Regions from separate parts of the Shewanella sp. SM101 genome, predicted to be linked through region 2. Evidence: predicted binding sites of a transcription regulator. Region 2 holds the regulator's gene; each other region holds the start of a gene.

Region 1 (6,571 bases), on a different contig from region 2:
TGATCGCACACAGATAAATGGATAAGCCGATGATTTTAATCCATGGTACTAAAATACTGGCGGTAAACACTATGATGGCAATAGGCAGCATATCTGAATGCACTAAATGTAAAATGCCCGAAAAAATCGTGTCGTGCCGCACTTGGCCTTGGTTGGTCAGCATAGTGATAGGGTAAATGTTGGCTGGCACCAGTAAGATGGCAGCGGTAATCAACAAAGCCCAACTTTTTTGCAGGCTGGAATAGTCTCTGACTTGCAACTCAGTTTCACAGCGCTGACAGTGCGTGAGTTCACTGCTGTTGAGTTGGCGACACACTTTACAGAGACATAGGCCGATATCTTTACCTTGTTGTTTCATATCAGCTATGACCTTCCAATAACGTCCACATATGTTCTAAGTCGTATTCTCTTTGTAGAAACAAGGTCACGAGAAACAGCATAGTGAAGCAAAATGTGCCCATACCAAAATAAATGTCCGAAAAATCAGATAGCTGAAATGATGAAACTAAGAAGCTGATCACATAAATTTCCAGCATAGTGAGCTGCGATAAGACGCCATGAAATTTTAACAACTGCTTCAATGAGTTACGCCAAAAAAGGCTACTCAATCCCCATTTCACAATTAAAATCTGTGTCAATATCGATAACAGTAATAAGCCTGGACCTATCACAGCTGCGGCAAGTACGGCGACACCTACAACCCAATAGCCTTGGTCAAATACTGCAAATGCCCCTTGGAAAACCGTGGTAGTACGAATACTGCCGAAAAAGTGGATCTCGAGTACGGGTAAAAAATTAGCAGGGAAATAAAACACTAATGCCGAAATACATAGGGCTAACATACCATTCACAGAGCAGTATGGCGTGTCATAAAGTGCAGTGCTGCAACGAGGACAGATTGCTCTAACGCCGCTAGGCAAGGCACGTTTGCGGACTGCTAAATCGCAGGAGCGGCATAGGGTTACTGAATTTTCTGCTGCGTTTTCATGCATATAAAAATATATATTAGCCTAATAGGAGTAATAACAGCGAGAACGGTGCAAAGTGTCGTGCTAGTTAGCTGTTCAGCCACGTCTAGCGCTTTTATAATCTTGGCAACGAAAGTACGCTAATAATATCAGATTAATCAGAACACTTGCATCACAAGTTCAATCTATGTCACTCTAGTTACTGTATATAAAAACAGTGCGAGGGCAGTCATGGCAGTAATAACACAGTTTGTCGTGGTCAGAGAAGGGGTTGAAAAGATGACATTCACATCTAAGAAGGAGGCTGATGCCTACGATAAGATGCTCGATATCGCCGATAACCTTATCCCCTTCATTCAAAAAGCTGATTTGGGTATAGATGAAAGTGTGGGCGAAAAGCTCGCATTCTATTTTGCTAACAATAAAGATGAGCTGACGAACTTGCTTAAAGGCGCCGTTCAGGTTAATAGTACGCCAACGAATCCGCCTGCAGCGAAAAAAGCGGCTAAAAAGACCGAAGCAGCAGAATAAAATTGTTAGGAAATGTAATGAAATCGAAATTTTATGAGTCACTTAACCGTCAAGCCTTGGCCTTGTTGGAAGGGGAAGACGACCTTGTTGCGGCTATGGCGAATTTTTCAGCCTTGCTCAATGATAATTTAACTGAGCTGAACTGGGTGGGATTCTACGTCATGCGTGGCGAACAACTAGTATTAGGCCCGTTTCAAGGTAAAGTGGCTTGTACACGCATTCCGTTAGGAAAAGGTGTGTGTGGTACAGCAGCATTCACTAATCAAACTCAGCGAGTGGCCGATGTCCATCAATTTGATGGTCATATTGCCTGTGATTCTGCCAGTAATTCTGAAATCGTTGTGCCAGTTCGTGCGCAAGGTAACGTGGTTGCCGTGCTCGATATTGACAGTCCTATCTTCGATCGTTTCGATGAAGAAGACCAAAAGGGGCTGGAATTACTGGTTAAAAGTTTTGAAAACTGCCTATTTGATTAATTTGCGTACAATAACGCATAATTCATAGTCGCAATCGGTGGCGTGCGCCTTATAATATGCGCCTGCACGCATTAAGCTGGTTTGATTGGCATGCAATGAATAAGCTTAGTGTTTTGAGCTGACAAAATTTGTTAAGGTATATTTTTTAACTTTAGTAAACGCGGCTAGGATGCTAATTTGTACGTTGACTCAATATTGAGTTTAACGAAGATAAACGACATGTAAGAAGCTGATATATATCACCTCGAATCGATGTCCCTTTTTGACTGTGGAAGTAATGATGGAATCAACAGAAAAGTTGACCGACACCAATGCAATTTTGGCGTATTTGTATGAAACATTTCCTTTGTGCTTTATTGCTGAAGGTGAAACTAAGCCATTAAAAATCGGATTGTTTCAAGATTTGGCTGAAAGGTTGGCTGATGATTCTAAAGTCAGTAAAACTCAGCTCAGAGTTGCCTTGAGACGTTACACCAGCAGCTGGCGCTATTTAAAGTGCGTTAAAGCGGGCGCACAACGCGTAAACCTGGATGGCGAACCTTGCGGCGAGTTAGAGCAAGAGCACATTGATCATGCTCAAGCCATGTTGAAAGAGAGTCAGGATAAGGCCAAAGCGAAACGTGCAGCACTTGCACCTAAGCCTGCGGCGAAGAAAGCACCTAAAAAGGTGGCTGTTCCTCAGCGTCCTAAAACTGAGCGTCCTGCTAAGCCTGCACCAAAAGCTGCAGCGCCAGTCGTCAATTATGTTCAAGCACAATTGACTGATTTAACGAAAAAACAACGCGTCAATGTTAAATTAGGTATGACACCCGTAGCCGGTGTGATTACTGACATTAACAAGGAAGATATTCATGTTCAGCTTGATAGTGGCCTAACGATTAAAGTTAGAGCAGAACATATCCTGCTGTAATCATTTATTAAAACGGAGTAACTTGTTGATGCGAAAACTCACTTTGGCTACCTCGATCGCCACTGTTTTTGTCGGATTCTCGGCTTGGGCCGTACCACCCACGATTCAAATCAGCGAGTTACCCACTCTCAAGCAGGAAGCGCAACATAAGGTTGCGAGCAAAAGGGTAACGGACTTATACACTCGTTCGCACTATCATAGATTCAATCTTGATGACGCCTTTTCTGCGCAAATTTTTGATCGTTATCTACAGCAGTTGGACTATCGCCGCAATGTGTTAACCCAAGCGGATGTCGATAGTTTTAAACCTTATGCAACCCAATTCGATGACATGCTTAGTTCTGGTGAACTTGAGCCTGCCTATAAAATGTTTGATATCGTCCAAAAGCGCCGCTATGAAGGCTTTGTCTATGCTTTATCTCTATTAGACAAAGAGATGGATTTTTCTGCGCCCGGTGATGCCTATGAGTACGACCGCGATGAGGCCGCATGGCCAAAAGACCAGACAGAAATTAATGAGTTATGGCGTCAACGTGTTAAATACGATGCACTAAATCTTAAACTCACAGGTAAGAAATGGCCTGAGATTGTTGATATCCTCCAAAAGCGTTACAACAACGCCATTAAACGTTTGATTCAAACTAACAGTGAAGACGTGTTCCAAGGCGTGATGAATGCCTTCTCCCGTAGCATTGAGCCACATACAAGTTACCTTTCACCACGCAATGCTGAACGTTTCCAAATGGAAATGAACTTGAGCCTTGAAGGCATTGGTGCTCAACTGCAACTTGAAGACGATTACACTGTCATTAAAAGTTTAATTACTGGCGGCCCTGCTGCGGGCAGTGAAAAACTGTCGCCGGAAGACAAGATTGTCGGCGTCGGTCAAGAAGGCGGTGAAATTGTTGATGTAATCGGCTGGCGTTTAGACGACGTGGTCGACCTGATCAAAGGGCCTAAGGGCAGTAAAGTTGTTCTGCAAATTTTACCGAAGAAAGGCGGTTCCAATGCTAAGCCATTCGACGTTACCTTAGTTCGCGACAAAATTCGTCTTGAAGATAGAGCGGCAACCTCTAAGGTGATTGAACCTAAAGACGGCGAGTACGCAAATCGCAAAGTCGGTGTGATCCAAATTCCTGGTTTCTATATGAATTTGTCGCAGGACGTTGAAAAAGAGCTAGTGAAGTTAAACGACGCCAAAGTAGAAGGCATAGTCATCGACCTTAGAGGTAACGGTGGTGGTGCATTAACGGAAGCCGTGCTGCTGACGGGACTTTTTATCGATATGGGCCCTGTAGTGCAAATTCGTGATGCCGATGGACGAGTGTCTGCGCATCGTGATAACGACGGTAAAACCAGTTATGCAGGACCATTGACTGTGATGGTTGACCGTTACAGTGCTTCAGCCTCTGAAATTTTTGCTGCCGCATTGCAAGATTATGACCGTGCACTGATCGTCGGTGAGTCGAGTTTTGGGAAAGGCACAGTACAGCAGCATAAGAGCCTAGGCCGTATCTACGACATGTATGAAAAGCCAATTGGCCATGTGCAGTATACGATTCAAAAGTTCTACCGTATTAATGGTGGTAGTACACAGATTAAAGGTGTGACCCCCAACATTTCTTACCCAAGTGCGTTGGAGCCGGGCGAGTACGGTGAAGCTGAAGAGAAAAATGCTTTACCTTGGGATAAAGTGCCTATGGCGCAATATGGCACGCTTAATGATGTTACGCCTGAGTTAGTGACTAGCCTTGAATCTAAGCACCTTAACCGTATAAAAAATAGCGTAGAGTTTGCCTATATCAATCAAGATATTGCCGACTTTAAAAAGCATCACAAAGAGAAGACAGTTTCTCTGGTTGAAAGTGAGCGTATTGCTTCCCGTGAAGCCGATGAGAAAAAAGTCCTCGACAGAACAAACGAGCGTCGAGTCGCCAATGGTTTAGCACCGGTTAAATCAATGGAAGACATTAAAGACGACGCTGAATTGCCAGATGCATTTTTAGACGAAACCGCTTATATCACCTTAGATATGGCTGATGTGCAAAAAATGGCTAAAACTAGTGCTAAGTAGGCGCTAGTCGAGTCGATTTATCCGATATCAAAACGCGCTTATGGCGCGTTTTTTCTTATTTAGATCAGCGTTAAAGGGATCGAAATGACACAAGCTCAAGCAAAATACTTAAAAGATTATCAAGCGCCACTTTTTACGATAGAGACTATCGATTTAGCTTTTAATTTGGCAGGCAATGAAACCCAAGTGCAGGCGATCAGTCGTATAAAACGCACTTCAAAACATGCACAAGCCTTAGTGTTGGATGGCGAAGATTTGACCGTTGTTTCGCTGACTATTAATGGTGATGCTGTGCCTTACCATGTTAGTGCAGGTCAATTAGTTCTAGAAACTGAGCTTGATGAGTTTGAGCTTAACATTATCACTAAGCTCGATCCTGAAGCTAATTCGAGCCTTGAAGGGCTCTATATGTCCGATGGTGCCTACTGCACGCAATGCGAGGCAGAGGGCTTTCGACGTATCACTTATTTCCTTGACCGCCCTGATGTATTAGCTAAATACACTGTTCGTATCGAAGCCGATAGAGCCGCATTCCCGTTTTTACTGAGTAACGGTAATTTGATTGATCAAGGTGAGTTAGATGGCGGACGCCATTATGTTTGCTGGCAAGATCCATTTCCAAAACCAGCGTATTTATTTGCCTTAGTCGCTGGCGATTTTGATCTATTGCAAGATGAGTTCATTACTCGCAGTCGCCGTAAAGTGATCCTGCAAGTGTTCGTTGATAAAGGTAATTTACATAAAGCACACCATGCGATGGCATCACTTAAGAAATCCATGGCATGGGATGAGAGCCGTTTTGATCTTGAGTATGATTTAGATATTTACATGATAGTGGCCGTCGACTTTTTCAATATGGGTGCGATGGAAAACAAAGGCTTAAATATCTTTAACACTAAATATGTGCTCGCAGATACCTTAACGGCCACCGACGAGGATTATCACGGCATTGAATCGGTTGTAGGCCATGAGTATTTCCATAATTGGACAGGAAACCGCGTAACGTGCCGCGATTGGTTCCAGTTAAGTTTGAAAGAAGGCTTAACGGTTTTTCGCGATCAAGAATTTAGCTCTGATTTAGGTTCACGCGCTGTGAATCGAATTCATGCAATTAAAGTGATCAAGAATCAGCAATTTGCAGAAGATTCTGGCCCTATGTCCCATCCTATTCGTCCAGAATCTGTCATTGAGATGAATAATTTCTACACTGTGACTGTGTATAACAAGGGCGCTGAAGTCATCCGCATGATGCACACTTTGCTCGGCGAAGAAAAGTTTCAGGCGGGAATGAAACTGTATTTTAAACGCCACGACGGCCAAGCTGTCACCTGTGATGATTTTGTGGCGGCAATGGAAGATGCCAGCGGAGTGGATTTAACCCAGTTCCGTTTATGGTATAGCCAAGCTGGTACGCCGATTGTGACTGCGATGGACAGCTTTGATGCGCAAACGGGCGTTTATCAATTGACCCTTAAACAAAGTCTAGCGAACTGTGCATCACCGCTGCATATTCCGTTTAGCTTAGAGCTCTTAGATGCGAAGGGCCATTCTTTAGTGAATGAAATCCTCAATTTTACTCAAACTGAACAAGTGTTTAGCTTTGATGGACTCA
Region 2 (6,571 bases):
GGTTAAAAAGATCTGTAAGACAAAACTCAACCGCTAAAGACAAAAAAGCCCTCACATGGAGGGCTTAAATCATCACAACAAATTAGGAATATTGCGGCAGTAAATTTGCCATCGCGAGCAGATGACATGCACCCGTGACTATGCCAAATAACACCACAAGAATAATCAGCGGTGTACCGCCTATCACTCTAAAACCTGTGCTATCGGGGAACAACTGCCGCGATTTATAGGCCATCAGCGCCGGGACAATTACCGCCCATACAGTTGCCGCTAATGCCGCAAAGCCAATCGCCACCAAGAAGCCATCGGGAAACAGTAATCCTAAAATCGTTGGCGGCACAAAGGTCACTAACGCGGTTTTCATTCGGCCAGAGCGTGAATCATCAAAACCAAACAAATCGGCGAGATAATCGAACAAACCTAAGGTCACCCCTAAGAAAGATGAAGCCACAGCCAAGTTGGCAAACAAGGTCAACATACTGTTTAACCAGCTACTCGCCATCACCTCAGACAAAGCGCCCACCAACACACCCATATTGCCGCCTTGGGCAATAATGTCGATAAACTGGCTGCGGGGAATATTGCCCATAGTTGCCGCTAACCAACAGGCATAAATCACCAGTGCGATAAAGGTGCCGACGAAAATCGCCTTGATAATGGTGGAGGAATCTTTGCCGTAATACTTCACTAAGCTGGGAACGTTACCATGGTAACCAAAACTGGCGAGACCAAAGGGCAGCGCCGCCCACAGATAAGGTGAAAAGCTGTTATTACCATCGGGTTCGAGCAACTTAGTCACATCAATTTCGATCAATAAATTGCCGATCGCGAGGAAGAAGGTAATGATCATACCGCCGAGCATAATCGTGGTAATGCGATCCACGGCCTTAGTGCTGATCAACACTATGCTCGCCAATACTATGGCAAACACTAGCCCTGCCACACTTTGCGGTAACTCAATTCCCATGCCCTGCAAGCTGTGATTCACAATCGAGCCACCGCCGCTGATATAGGCATAGGTCAAAATATACAGCACGAACGCGATGGAAACGCCGTTCACTATCCGCCAAAACTGCCCTAAGGTTTGCTTGCTTAAAGTATCGAAGCTAGCACCCGGTTCGAAATGCAAATTGGTTTCGAGTAGCAATAAGCCCGACATCAACATGCAAAACCAAATGCCCAATAACATTAAAATCGAATAGCCAAACCACATACCTGCACCGACCACGGGCAGAGAAAACATCCCAGCACCTACGGTCGTGCCAGCAATAATCATGGCGCCGCCGAGCAAGGACTTACCTGCGGGCTTATGCTTAGCCGCATTCATATGATTTGCCATTAAACTGTATGCTCCGCGGTGACACTCGCCACTATCGTTTGTTTCACTGACGGACGTAATAAGCTATTGGCTTGATCTCGTATGCGATTGATATTGGACTTATCTTGGTTATCCGCTAGATATCCCAATTCTTTGAGCTTAACGCTCAAGGTGCCGTAAAGTTTCTTATCGTAGAACTCTGGCGCAGTAATGCCATGCAAAGCGCCTAAACGCTGGGCAAGTAGATGACTCTCAGACTCAAGTTCTGAGCGCTCCATCTTAGGTCTGTTCGCTAACAGATTGAAGATAATGGCATAGCGTTGCAGAGTTTCGCTCACTGAACTGGCTAACAATAATAGTTGGCTAGTGTGTTCAGGCACGACAGTTAAGGTATCAGTCTCAACCACTAACCCTTGTTCAATGAAGAAATCCAGCACTTGATTGACATAGGCAGGTACATCCTTAATGCCCATGAAGAGTTCGGCTTTCAGCAGTGGATAAAAATCGGCAACGATTGACACAACTTGCTGACGCGGGATCTGCTCATTATGCGTTAAACAACTCGCAATTAATGACGGTACAATAAATAAGTGGATGATATTGTTACGATAGTAAGTCATAGACACTGCCTGACTCGTCTCGATAGACACAATTTCACCTAAAGGATCGGCGCAAACAACAAACTTGTTCAGCTCTAAACCTTGCTGCACTAAATGCTTACCATCACCTTCGGCAACCGAAGTATAAGTAGTGTAAGGCACTTTTTTGAGTAGAGTCAGATACAGATCAAGCTGACGTTCCAGCAGACTGCGCTCTAAGGCATTTTGATCTGTGGCCAACAACACTAAACTCGTCAAGGTCACCGAACTCGCCGCCGCCGCATCGTTAATATTCGTCATCACTCGATTCGCCAGCACGTTTACCGCTGGCGTTAACCAGCTTGGTTTTTGCTCAGGATCATCGGCCAACTCAGTACGCCAGTTTGGCGCGCGCTCATTTAAGAAGTTTTGCAGAGTAATCGGCTCGCCAAAGTTCACATAACCTTGGCCGAAATTACCAAGTTTGCGAATCGCACCAAACACCTGCCACACAGATTCTTTTTTCTTTTTCTTACCACTTAACTCTTTATGATACGTCGCCACTTCCATCACATGGTCATAGCCTAAATACACAGGCACTAGCGTGACTGGACGCTCGATACCGCGCAGCACACTGTTCATCGTCATGGCGATCATGCCAGTTTTCGGCGCCAACAGACGGCCAGTACGTGAACGGCCACCTTCGGAGAAGTATTCCACCGAATAACCTTTAGCAAACAGCTGATCTAAATACTCACGAAATACTGCGGTGTACAGCTTATTGCCATTAAAACTACGGCGGATAAAGAAGGCACCACCGCGACGGAACATAGGTCCCGCGGGCCAGAAATTGAGGTTAATGCCGGCAGCAATGTGCGGCGGAACCATGCCTTGATAATACAAAATATACGATAACAGCAGGTAATCCATGTGGCTGCGATGGCAAGGCACATAAACAATCTCGTGGCCATCGTGGTGTAACTGCCGAACTTGCTCGGCGCCTTTAATGTTGATCCCGCTGTAAAGCTTGTTCCACAGCCAAGTTAAAAAACGCTCGGCAATACGCACTAAACTGTCTGAGTAATCGGCAGCGATTTCATCGAGATACTCAATAGCCGTCTCGCGCGCTTGGGTCTCAGAAATCTTTTTACTGGCGGCTTCTTCTTGAATCGCTTTGCGCAGCGACTCAGATTTGAGTAACGAATGAAACAGTGCTTGGCGGTTTGGCAGCACAGGCCCTGTCATTACCTTACGTTGACGACGGAAATGCACGCGCGCAACCCGTGCTAACTTATGGGCAATCCCCATGTCGGTGCCATGTTCGTCAGCCATGTAACGCAGGGATACGGCATTCGAAAACTGCACGAAGTTATGTCGACCTAAGAACAGAATCATCAAGCACTTGCGCAACCAAGTCGGGTTTTCCCGCTCAAATACGGCCGCCTTCATAGTGTCGTCTTCTTTCCCTGGCGTGCGACCCCAATACAAGCTCACGGGCACCAGTTGAATATCCAATTCAGGACGTTCCTTATGCACGGCTAACAAACGCATAAAGCATTCGAGGAAAGGCTCATTACCAGCACGCTCGCCAAACAGTGGCTTACGTCCTTGAAGACAGACAACCCGAGGCGCAGTCACACCATTAGCCACTAGAGGCTCATAAGGGCTTGGTAAACCTAACTTAGCCGTTATTTCGCTCAAAGCAGCTATGTCACTGAGGGATTCTGTTTTCATCACATAAACAAGGGGTCTGGAAGCATCCAGATTCAGATCGGCAAAGGGATCCTGAGGCACCACAATAGTGTGCACTAAGTGTTTTTGGATCCAACGTAATGATTTCAACCAAAGAGAGTCGTGTTTAGGCATTATTCTTATGCAATTAAGTGCGTTTACTAGCCCGATAGAATACCAGACTATGGGCAATATTCGCTAATTCTCTCCAACATAGCTAAAAAGTGGTTAATACTTGCGCTGCAAATAATACTGTATATACTAACAGTAACTGTATAGAAAAACAGGAAACACCATGAGACCTTTGACGCCACGCCAAGCTGAAATTTTAGAGCTAATTAAACGAAATATTGCCGATACTGGCATGCCACCCACTCGGGCAGAAATCGCAACCCGTTTAGGTTTTAAGAGCGCCAATGCGGCTGAAGAACACCTTAAAGCGTTGGCGAAAAAGGGCTGCATTGAGATCATGCCAGGCACATCTCGGGGCATTCGTCTGCCTGCGGAAATCGAAGATTTGACTGAAACAGGTTTACCGCTCATCGGCCAAGTGGCCGCGGGTGAACCTATCCTCGCCCAAGAACATGTTGAACAGTACTACCAAGTCGACCCAAGCATGTTCCATCCCGCCGCCGATTTTTTACTGCGAGTAAAAGGCGACAGCATGAAAAATATCGGCATTCTCGAAGGTGATTTGCTGGCAGTTCATAAAGTAGAACAAGCTAGAAATGGTCAAGTGGTTGTCGCTAGAGTCGATGACGATGTCACTGTTAAACGTTTCGAAAAAAAAGGTAATGTGGTCTATCTACATGCCGAAAATGAAGATTACTCCCCGATTAAAGTGGATTTAGGCTTCCAAAGTTTAACAATTGAAGGACTCGCCGTCGGTGTGATCCGTAATGGAGATTGGCTATGAATAAACTACTTGGCAATGCCCCCCGCCATCCGGGCTTGTGGCTCGATGAAGTCCGTGATGCCGACTATGACTGGCACCATGCGCCTATCGCCTGTATGCCAACCAAGACTCAAGGTCGCCAAGAATTAATTCATCTGAGTGCACAACTCGCTCAGTTAAGCCAACAGGGCCGTTGGTTAGTGCTCATCAACCCTCCAAGTATTGGCTACAAGCAAACACTCGCTAGCGCAGGTGTGCGTATGGATAGAGTTTTGCTGGTACATGCTAAAGATGAAGTCGAAACCCTGTGGGCGATGGAAAAAGCCCTAACAAGTGGTACGTCCAGTGCAGTCATTACTTGGACTCAATCATTAGATGCGCGGGATAATCGACGCCTACAAATCGTGGCTAAAAGTGCCCGAGCTATGGGTATAGTGCTTGAAGACGTAAACAGTCACTTACATGCCGACGTACGCATTGAGCAAGGCAATCTCTTCGGTCAGCAATCTTTTTTTAGCGCTGTACATTAAATATTCATTTAATTTTTTACCTTGAAAGCCGCCTCACCTATGAATGTGAGGCTTTTTTTTGGCAATTTTTCAGATAATTAGATAAATAAGTGATCTTGATCAATATTTAAACAGCAAGTATGGTTGGTTAAGTCGGTGGTGATATATCACCTTCCGTGGTCAATGAATCGAGTATTTATCGAACTCGAAGCGCCACTAAAAATAGAGAACAGATTTATTTCAGCAGTATGTGCCAGCGTGGCTAATTACCAGCAGTAACAATACTTGATTAAAAGTAACAGCCGCCAACGCACGTTGAAGTCAAAAAAGCTTTTTTGGGAACTGAAGAGTTTGCATAGAGTTGAGACTTACTGTGTTGCTCTTCTTTGTAGTTGCTATTCGCAATTGGCAGAGGAGAAGTCTTGTGAAGCAATTGTTGTATTGTTTACTCGTGGTGCTTTTCGCACCACCGTTGACCGCCGCGGACATGCGGTTCAACATGACCCCTGGCGTGACCGAGATCAGTGGCAAGGTTTATCACTTGCACATGACCATCTTGTATATCTGCTGCGCAATAGGCCTAGTGGTCTTTGGCGTCATGATTTACGCCATGATCAACCACAGAAAATCCAAAGGCGCTGTCGCGTCCCACTTTCACGAAAGCACTAAAGTTGAAATCGCTTGGACGATTCTGCCATTTATCATTTTGATCTTAATGGCGATTCCAGCGACAAAAACTTTAATCGCAATGGAAGATCCCAGTAACGCCGATCTCACCGTAAAAGTCACGGGTTCCCAATGGAAATGGCATTACAGCTATTTCGATCAAGATATTGATTTTTATAGCATACTGACAACACCCAGAGCACAAATCGAAGGCACCGAAACCAAGGGTGAAAACTATCTATTGGAAGTCGATAAACCGCTCGTTCTACCGATAAACCGCAAAATCCGCTTTCTGATGACTTCAGAGGATGTCATCCATTCTTGGTGGGTACCCGCCTTTGCAATTAAGAAAGATGCCAACCCTGGATTTATCAATGAAGCTTGGACTCGCATCGACAAACCCGGCATTTACCGCGGTCAATGCGCCGAACTTTGCGGAAAAGACCATGGTTTTATGCCTATCGTAGTACAAGCGTTACCTGAAGCCGAGTTTGAGGCTTGGGTAACAGAGCAGAAACAAGCCGCAGGTGCTGCGGCTGAAGCCGCTCAAGCCGCTTTATCACAAACCCTAAGTAAAGAAGAGTTGATGACTCAAGGTGAACAAGTTTACCTCGGGCACTGCGCAGCCTGCCACCAGCCCAATGGCGAAGGGTTGCAAGGCGTATTTCCGCACCTTAAAGGTAGCCCGATAGCAACGGGACCGATCAGCGGCCACCTTGAAATTGTGCTCAACGGTAAAACGGGTACAGCCATGCAAGCGTTTAGTAAGCAATTGACTGCACAAGAAATCGCGGCAGTGACTACCTACGAGCGTAATGCTTGGGGCAATAATACTGGCGATGCAGTGCAAGCCAAAGACGTCAACGAGTACATG
Region 3 (2,983 bases), on a different contig from region 2:
TCGCTATGAATGAGATCATAACATTTCTTATTAGGTGGCCAAATTCAGTGTGCCACTACACTGGTATAAAGGTTTTCCAGTAAATAGTCTCGATATCTCACGATTGGACTTTCCTCTACCTTGTCGGTGCAGTCATATATTGTTAACGGACATTTTTTATCAACCAGCAGTCCTGTCCTTGGGTGAGTATGTTCGGGGATTTCCGTATTCAGCCACCGATAGAAGCTCAATAGCGCAACTGCATGAGATTGAATTGTTTTATCTGAGGATATATCAGGGTCTGCCAACAAAGAGTGAAGATATAGATTAACCGGCACCACATTGATGCCATCGAGGTCTATTAAAATTGGAAGTTCATGAGCAAACGGTTTTGAGTTATCCCTAACGTCATGGATGATTTCGCCACTGTCAGGGTGTGGCTTACTGATAAATGAGGGATATTTATCACTATTAATCCATATAAGACAGTAGTCAAAACCGAAGTCATCTGGAAACGACTTATTCTGCTCAATCATATTAACACCTAAATCATCCGTTATTCACACTGATAAGCCTTGCTCAAGGGGTACGCGTTCATCCATCTACTTTTTCAAGATATCCAGACAAACAGTAAAACTGTAACTACCTATCTTCTCTTCGTCTAATTTATTTATCATGAAAAATTCCAACATGTGGCATCTAAAAAAATTCCCAACTGTAAGTTCATAATTAGATGAAAACACCTGCACATTATGTTGTCTGCATAGATGTTGCTGCTCAAAGTAAGGGACAAATTTTTTCACGCCAACGATCTTGGCCGCTCGATTTATTGCCACGCAACAACCGTCGTTGTTGCTGAGCACAATCGCAGGAAGTTCGCGCAAGTCGGGCCTAAAGACCATTTCGCACGACACATAAAAGGAGTTGGCATCAATTAGTCCGAACATGGTTGACTCAGATATCTTTCTAGCAGATTTGAATGCTCATGAAGTCGGATTGACTTGATGATCACCCCTTCAACCGAGAATGTATCGGCATCATCGATAGCAACGGACGTCATGTTTTGCTGTTGATCGATAGACACAAGTAAACGGCGTTTTTCATCGAGCAGCTTTACGGTAAATTCACCGTTATAATTCGCCACAACGATAGCCATGTTGCCACGTTGAGCGGCGCGGTCTATCACTAAAATGTCGCCATGATAAATGCCTACCCCCTCCATCGAACGACCCGCTGCGCGGCCAAACCACGTAGAACTAGGATGCTCTACCAGCAGTTGATCAAGACTCAAGGGTAATTCTACGTAATCAGCCGCAGGGCTTGGAAACCCCGAAATTCCCGCACTCGCATTGCATGTGATAAGTTTCATTGCAAATAACTACTGTATAAATAATCAGTAATAATAGCAGTAAAAAATAAAAATCTTAAATTTCTCTCATGCTACCGGTTCCAGACTGTTTTCGATGTGTGACGGAAAACCGAAAATAATCGGATTCATATAAAATTCACAAAATTTGCTCGCCTATAGACTCGTGTTAATATGATTCCAATTAATTTAAACGAGTAAACATAATGAAAACAAAAACATCAACCTTCGCGTTAACCGCTTTAGTCGCTACTGCTTTACTCGGAGGCTGTGCTTCTACACCTAAAACCGTTGAGCCTAAGAAATTAGATGAGGTCGGCATTCAAGCGGGTGATTCCTTTGCATTGCAATTACTCAAGCTCAGTGGCACCGCTATGAATGCGAGCGACAAGACGTTAACCGATGAAGAATGGAAAAAAATTAACGGTGCTGACAGCTCTGTTATGGCGTTAAATATGGCTTCTGGCGCAGCAGGCATTGGGATGTTGGGCGGCAGTGGCTTATCAGGTGGAATGCTTAATGCGGGGTTGTCGATTCTAGCAAGTAAAAACAAAGACCCATATCCAATTTTTAGTCTTATCCAAGTTATACCAGTTGAGCAGCTAGCTACTCATTCACAGGTTTTAGGGGATTATTTAGGTAAAAATATTGGCACTAATTATCGGTTGCAAGAGGAATCTTTTGGCAGTAAAAAGTTTTTGCGGTTACAGGTTGTTGGATATGATGGTTATTTAGCAACAAGTAAAAAATACGGAGATTGGGGTATGTTAATGGGATCAGTAAATTCCCCTATTTCGTCTCTGAGCAGCGAGCAAGCCGCTAAATTGTTTAATCGAGAATTTCCAACAGGAAATTATGTCGTTGTATCATCAGATCTCAGCTATTGTGCTGAATTACCATTATTTGACAGGCTCATTAAGATCACCTCTGAATACCCTTCATTTCTTTATGTACCACCTAAAATCCCTTCAAGCACAAAGCACTGTTTGGAAGCTGATAAGTTGAGAGCTAATTACCAACAAGTCATAGACTTAAACAGTAAAGATATTCACCTGTTACTAAAACCGCAAGCTATCTAGTGTTAATGGCCGCGATACCTTTTCTATCGCGGCCAGCGTTCACTCTATAACGGGCAGGATGGTGGCCTTGGGAAGCCTGAACAGTCTAAGTTCGTGGCAGGGGACGCATTCTTAAATGCTTCTCGCACTTTAACGCCAGTATCGACTCCTAATACTCCCTCAATTCGCTTATCGGCGCTGTCCCTCATGTCCTTATTGACCACGGCATCTTTGCCTGTTGCGTCCATACTAGGCTCAGGGAACATGCCTGATTCGGTCATTAAGCCGACCCATTCGGTAAAATCCACTGCGCCAAGATCGACTTTGGACAACTCGTCCGTATGCGTCTAGCGAAGTACACCTAGCATCGATGTTCTGATTGTCTAAAAATACCTGCTCAATGATAAATTTGGAGCAGGTGATGAAAACATACAGAACAACTACTCAGTGGCAGATGCTACTTCAACAACGCGGCTCGTTTAGTGGCACTAATATCGAATTTTGCCAACACCATAATGTCTCTATCACCACTTACTATAAACAGCGCGCTTTACTGGCTGAGTATCAGCCTAATTCAACC
Region 4 (6,571 bases), on a different contig from region 2:
TTTTCTATGGACACAGCTTTATTCGCCTTACTTGCATTTTTAACTTTGAAACAAGCTTTGGGGCAGATTTGAGCCAGCCTAGGGGAACCAGTTTGCACGCCATTGATTAACTCGACTATTCGGGGTTAACCTTACCTTCAGTTACAAGCTCATCGCAACGTAACCTAGCTATAGCTTTACGTTCTCCCCTGTCTTTAATAGCGGTGAACTGGGAATACATGGCATCAACACAACCGTCGTATGTTTTCAAACTATCGTCAATAAATAACGACCATGCGACATATCCTATTATCGCGGTGAGAATAATTTTCTTCACCATAATTCCAACCTGTAATTAGCTGTGTTTGACCAATGTCTACTCTTTGAGAGATGTTCCCTCGACACCAGATATTGAAACACATTAATGGTATGAGGAAAAGTAAGTCAAATGAAGTTCTACTGAACTAAGTGTGCAATCGCCCTTAACATTAAAAGGGGCAAAGGCACGTTAACCCGATTTGGACAGATGCGAGATTACACTGAGTTTTGCCGTGCTTTAGCCTTCTTTTGATTGGCGATGATCCAGTTAAATACATCTTGCTTATTTGCTGGGCTGTAGTAGCTAAGATGGGGAACCGCCGCAACAAATGTATGTACACCATTGATGTCACAGTGGAATCCACGACAATTCCACTGTCCATGCAAAGATGGTTGAGGTGGTACTTCATCCCCTTTCAAAAATAAGGCTTTCAAAAACGCATAGGCAGAAATTTTATCGATGCCATAAGTAAGAATTAAACTTGGCTGAATGATTTTCAAAACTGCCTCATGTACAGGCCAACACAACCCAGCCAATCCAAAACACAAATCAGCAGCACTACGTGATGTTTTGAATATGATGTTGGATGCACACACCGTTCTTGGATCATCAATATCAATCCCTTTCAATAACTCAATAACACGTTTCTGAAGAGGCGCACCACACTTAGGATACTTAGATTGCCCGTTTTCCCAACTCTCATCATAGAAAGAGTTTTCATTTCGTTTCAGCATACGCTGAAGATGACTTCGAATCGTGTATGGTACGCCTGTATCTGGATTCGTTTGCCCACTACCACCTGGGTTTAAACCCAACAAGTAAACATCACCTTTTCTTAACGTTTCATGGGAGCTATAAACTACTTCCCCAATGTCGTCCAAGATGTGTTTGAGTGTGTTCTCAGCGAAGATTGGGAGTTGTTCTTTTTCAACCATGTTAGGCACTTCCTAATTAATATTCACTAGTGTCAAAGACACTTTGTGCCATAACAAAAAGTAGATCAACTAGCATGTGTCACAATGTGTGTTTCTTGTTGCTCTAAAGTCACATTAAGGAATAAACCTGTAAATCCATCTACTGCCAGATATCAACACTTTATCTCGGGCAGACAATGCCACTTGGTTGTGTATTGTGGGGTGAGCAACTCGCGGCGCATGGCCCATTTTTGCTCGATACCTTGGGCAGCAATGAATAAAGTGTCTGTGCCGTAACGTTGATTGATGCAATCAAGAGTCTTCATTAACGCGGGCTTGGCTTTTGAGACATTGAATAAATCTAACTGGCCATGCTGGGTACTGACCAAATCGATCAGGCCTACACCGACTTTATAATAACGTACGCCTGCACGGAAAAGTTGAGATGCTGCTTGTGTCATACCTTGAGTGAGTTCAATGCTGCAATCGGTGGCACAAGCAAAGTGCACTAAGGTTTTAAAGCCTGTAGGGCGTTCATCGTAGGGGGAGTTGCTGGCAAACAACAACATGGTTTTACAGCTAGAACCTTGCTTACGCGCTTTCGCTGCGGCAATCGCCACATGTTTACTTAAGGCTTGCAGTAAATCCTCATACTCGGTAATACGCTCGCCCACACTACGAGTCGAGAATATTTGCTTCTTATCCGCCCTCGCCTCGTCCCACACTTTGCACGCTTGCCCATTGAGTTCACGCACAGTGCGTTCTATTTCAATACTAAATTGCTTTCGCGCTAAACCTGCAGGGATTTTGGCTAAGTCATAGGCGGTTTTTACGTTCATCAATTCAAGTTTTTTGCTTATCCTGCGCCCAATGCCCCAGACGTCATTCACATTCATTGATTGTAAAATTGAAATCCGGTCTTGTTCATTATCGATAACACACACCCCCTGATAGCCAGGTAACTTCTTTGCCGCGTGATTGGCCGCTTTAGCCAGTGTGAGTGTTGAGCCGATACCGACACAAACCGGTAAACGTGTCTCTTTCCAAACCGCTTTTCGAATCAACTGGCCTTGGGTTTGTAAGCACTTAATGGCGGGGTAACAATTTTTAAAGGAGAGAAAGCTTTCATCAATCGAATAGACATGCTGCTCTGGTGCAAATCGGCCAATGATATTCATCATCTTTGCAGATAAATCGGCATAGAGCTCATAGTTACTTGAACAAACAATGACACCTAATTTCGTGCACAGGTCTTTGACTTGAAAGTATGGTGCAAACTTAGGAACGCCCCGTTCTTTCGCTTGCTTGTTTGCCGCTACAATGCAGCCATCATTGTTGCTCAACACAATCATTGGCTTACCACGCCAATCAGGTCTAAAAACCTGCTCGGCGCTGCAATAGAAACTGTTGGCGTCTACCAAGGCAAACATCAGATGTCCGCTAATAATGGACTTTGGCGATGACAACGAATTGAACGAATAACAACACCTTCAATCGTAAAATTATCGTAGTCGTGAATAGGCTGAGGTTGGTGCTGTTCATTCGATGACAGCAGCATGCGATGCGTTTTATCAAGGATTTTACATACAAATTCACCGTTGAAATTGGCAACAATCACATCACCATGACGCGCGGTTTCCTGGCGGTCAACAATCAGTAAATCGCCATAAAAAATGCCCACGCCCTGCATTGAGTCACCTTTTGCGACACCAATAAAAGTCGCGCTGGGATGCACAACTAACAGCTCATCAAGGCTGAGACCCAGCTGACTATATTCAGCTGCAGGGCTTTCGAAGCCAGTAATACCGGCACTGGCATAGATGGAGATAATACGCATAGTCAACACCACTGTTTTTATATACAGTGATTATAGGCGTTGTTAGGTAACTGGCAAGAATTATTGTGATGTTTCGATGTAACACCATTGGTTCTTTTCTTTATCAAACCCCACGTCATAATTCACCGCGGTGGAGGCGTTTTTAGTTGAGTTTTTCTATAGATCTACACTTGGGGAATCCAGAGCAACCCCAAAATTGTTTCCCATTATTCTCACCACGCTTAGTTTCACGCAGAACCATTTCTGAACCACAACGCGAACATAGCTTTACTGGCTCTTTTGATGCGACCAGCTCTTTAATATGCTTTCGATGCTTAAAGTCTGTAACAACACCTCTTTTAAGTTTAGTATTATTTATAATATCAATGAGTTGAATGTACTCTGCATCCGAAAAAACAGGTTGATCGATCTGCTTGATGTAGTTTAAACAGCCTCGTGCATAGGTGACATTTTCAGGCATATCCGTTTTGAACGTACTGTCACCAATGAATACTATTATTGAGTGCATTTTTGATGGGTCTATGTTTAACAATGATTCCAGCGTTTTAACATGCTTGTAATTCTGATGAAGGGGATTCTGAAACTTAGAAGAGTGACGATAGATTTTCTGAGTCCACTGTTTTTGATTTTTTGAACCAAAAATCCAACCTTTCATGTTCTTAGTTTCGATCACGAAAACACCAAACTTAGATACTACAATATGATCGATTTGGGTCGTACCATCTTCAGTTAGCAAGGTAACGTCTTTTACCAACGTATAATCTAACGTTGGCAACTGTGCCAGTAGTTTGTTTACCAGAAATTCACCGAACACACCTTTAAACCACCGACTCTTAAAAAGCGAGATGATGAATAATAAAGGTATTAAATACCAAACTTGAACTAAAGCTTCCGACAGTAATCCGAATATATCCACGGAATTTCCTTATTCAACTAACGCCCGCCACAGGGGAGACTAGATACCTCCTGCGGCCCGATTAGCTGCTTTTATTTATGTGTTAGCTGCATAATACAACCTGCCTTCCTTATAAAGGGCTTATGGTTGATGTATTAACTCAGCCTTTGCCCAAACAAGCGATTCCTCGATTACCCTCAGAAACTCTTTGCCATTAAATCCCAATGGATACAAAGAATAAGGCTCTGAAGATAAATGAACAGGTTTAACTGATGCCATAGACAATGTAATTTCTTTCTCTTGATTACATAAATAATGAGCATTGTCAGCCAATGCAATCAAAAGCTCTTCAACGCTTACTTTCATAAAACCAGCGAAATAGTCATGATCAAACTCGAGTGAAGTATCAGCAATCAAACCTTTAACTTTTGGTGTTTCAACCGTTAAACCTAAAATTTGTCTAAGTTCTTTATTTATGCCAAGATTATCCTCAAACGCTTCAACTTTTTTCCTTACCTGTATACCAGCTTTACGTAATGTACGATCCCGGTAATGAAATATCTCAGAGTGAGTTGTACGGTAGTATGTTGATTTCACTTCAATGATAAAGACAATATTATCTATGACACAAATTAAATCAATCTCACCTGCTTCAATCCCACTTGGAGTACTTGCAGTATAATTTCGTATCACATTGAAGCCACGGCCTTCGAATGCATCACCTAACTGATTTTCTATTCTTGTTGTTTCGTCTTTTAATGAACTGCGCAGATTGGCAAAACGTCGAAGATTATTCACTGCACTCAGCGAACCATACTGTGTAGACATCAACCAAGGAAGTTGAACACAATGACTGCCGATTTTAAAAACTGGTTTTTCGTAAAGTGGTTGTATCTTTTCAAACTTCGATTGGCGTAATTCAATACTGAGCTTTTTCATATCAAGGCACCAAAACTCTAAAATAGCCTCAGCAGCCTTAATGCTCCCTTTAGGTAAGTCTTTGGAAACAGTCCAACCGACAATGTTATTAACTTTCTCTTTCCATAAAGACCAAGTTATAGGAAATCGATTTTGACCTATAGCGATCCCTTTTATTGCAACCATTCCAATGGCTTTTTGCCAATCACCTAGTTGAGCATGTTCATGATAGAACGATTCAATGTTCTCTTTGAAATAAAATACGACCATGAGCTCTAAAGATAGTAAAGCTTGGAATAAATTAACGTTAAACCCGTTATCGAGCTTAACAAACTCCTGAAAACCATATAGTTTCTGTAGTTCCAACTTACTTGCTAAGGCTTTTAAGTAAGCGATTTGATTGTTGTCATGGTGTTCAACAGAACCAATCTGTACACTGGCCATTCCTGCAGTAATAAATTCTTCCATTGCTATATTAAACCAGTAACCTTTAAGAAGTTGCTGTCTGTTCCCATTACGATCCCAATTATTAATTATACCTTCACCAAAACGCTCAAATATTAACCTTCCATTTGTTACTGAAAAATGTAATGAATCGTCAAAACAAAATGGATATACGCTTTGCGACAAAAACTCATCAAGTTCGACTTGTACTTGCATCAATTGACTAAACGTATTCAGTAATGAATCTGCAGCTGTACTGTCTTCATTAGATGGGAATACTAATGGGGCATGATACGCTTTTAATGATTTACCAATTTTATTATCATTCAGATGGAAGTCAGTATCTGGTGAATGTCTTAATTTCCAATGTATTAACTCCGTAAGCGCTCTCAACTTTGAGTTTACACTTATCACACCACCGTCAAATGATATGGTTTGTTCTATTTGATATTTGAAAAAATATACAGAAGAAAATGACAAAAACTCGAATAAAGATATACCTTTAAATGGTTTGCTGTACTTTGCTATCAGCCCTATTCTATCTTCGTGAGCTTGTTGGAATTGATGACATGTCTCAATCAAACCTTCAAGTATATTTGGGTATTGGCTCGATAGCTGGTTAATTTCATGCCACTTAGTATGCTCTTTCTTAAGTACTATCTCAGATCTTCTGATCGCCGTTATGATGGTTTTTGGCGATTTCGCTAATACCATTGAGATAAACTTAGGATTAGCAGCGATGTCCTGTGCAAAATAACGGGCTAAGGCTAGGATAAAATCCTCAGATTCAAACAGATGAGGTGGGAAATCATAAATGAATGTTGAATGCCAAAAGCAGTCTTCTCGATTAACAATCGACAAGCTTTTTTTAGCAGGCTTTCTATAGAGATAAACTTCTAGGACTTGCTGGTATGCAAATTCTTCATTCTGAAAGGCTTTGAATTGCAAAAAAAGCTTTTCAAAATAATTCTGTTTACGGTCTAACATCAAGGCATCCTTTCACAATATTATTAGGTAGAGATATCAAATAATTACCTTATTCATTAGGCTTAATCTGAAAATAGACGACTCAAGTTACTTTTGTAGTTACTCCAGAATTCAGATAATAACTGGGACACTCTAATTGAGTCGTAGAAGAAGCCAACTACTGAAAGTAGTACGCTTTATCTCGCCAAAGTAAAAGAGTATCACTATGAATTATCAGCAGTTGACCGAAGCAAGACGATACCAGATTTCCGAGCTTTTTAGGCTTTTAGAACAGGGCT

The links. Region 2 encodes LexA, which represses DNA repair genes until DNA is damaged. Its sites were predicted from a motif close to TACTGTATNNNNATACAGTA; they were not measured.
Region 1: a site for LexA is predicted at 1,169-1,188, ahead of L5M38_RS15215 (YebG family protein). Genes of this name have one in related genera too.
Region 3: a site for LexA is predicted at 1,359-1,378, ahead of umuD (translesion error-prone DNA polymerase V autoproteolytic subunit). Genes of this name have one in related genera too.
Region 4: a site for LexA is predicted at 3,059-3,078, ahead of L5M38_RS23185 (LexA family protein). Genes of this name have one in related genera too.

The regions. Positions count from the first base shown of each region.
Region 1 is NZ_JAKKRH010000027.1:15,918-22,488, reverse strand. It holds gene L5M38_RS15225 (paraquat-inducible protein A) at 1-358, opposite strand, end outside; gene L5M38_RS15220 (paraquat-inducible protein A) at 360-992, opposite strand; gene L5M38_RS15215 (YebG family protein) at 1,200-1,499, shown strand; gene L5M38_RS15210 (GAF domain-containing protein) at 1,517-1,975, shown strand; gene proQ (RNA chaperone ProQ) at 2,256-2,885, shown strand; gene prc (carboxy terminal-processing peptidase) at 2,914-4,959, shown strand; gene pepN (aminopeptidase N) at 5,044-6,571, shown strand, end outside.
Region 2 is NZ_JAKKRH010000017.1:58,579-65,149, reverse strand. It holds gene mtr (tryptophan permease) at 83-1,339, opposite strand; gene plsB (glycerol-3-phosphate 1-O-acyltransferase PlsB) at 1,339-3,762, opposite strand; gene lexA (transcriptional repressor LexA) at 3,923-4,543, shown strand; gene L5M38_RS11235 (cell division inhibitor SulA) at 4,540-5,052, shown strand; gene coxB (cytochrome c oxidase subunit II) at 5,456-6,571, shown strand, end outside.
Region 3 is NZ_JAKKRH010000102.1:190-3,172, forward strand. It holds gene L5M38_RS23900 (hypothetical protein) at 45-515, opposite strand; partial or broken gene L5M38_RS23905 (DNA polymerase V subunit UmuC) at 699-926, opposite strand; gene umuD (translesion error-prone DNA polymerase V autoproteolytic subunit) at 914-1,348, opposite strand; gene L5M38_RS23915 (hypothetical protein) at 1,552-2,424, shown strand; gene L5M38_RS23920 (hypothetical protein) at 2,469-2,735, opposite strand.
Region 4 is NZ_JAKKRH010000081.1:1,335-7,905, reverse strand. It holds gene L5M38_RS23200 (hypothetical protein) at 116-319, opposite strand; gene L5M38_RS23195 (uracil-DNA glycosylase family protein) at 514-1,233, opposite strand; gene L5M38_RS23190 (Y-family DNA polymerase) at 1,386-2,642, opposite strand; gene L5M38_RS23185 (LexA family protein) at 2,642-3,049, opposite strand; gene L5M38_RS23180 (NERD domain-containing protein) at 3,192-3,965, opposite strand; gene L5M38_RS23175 (nuclease-related domain-containing protein) at 4,086-6,293, opposite strand.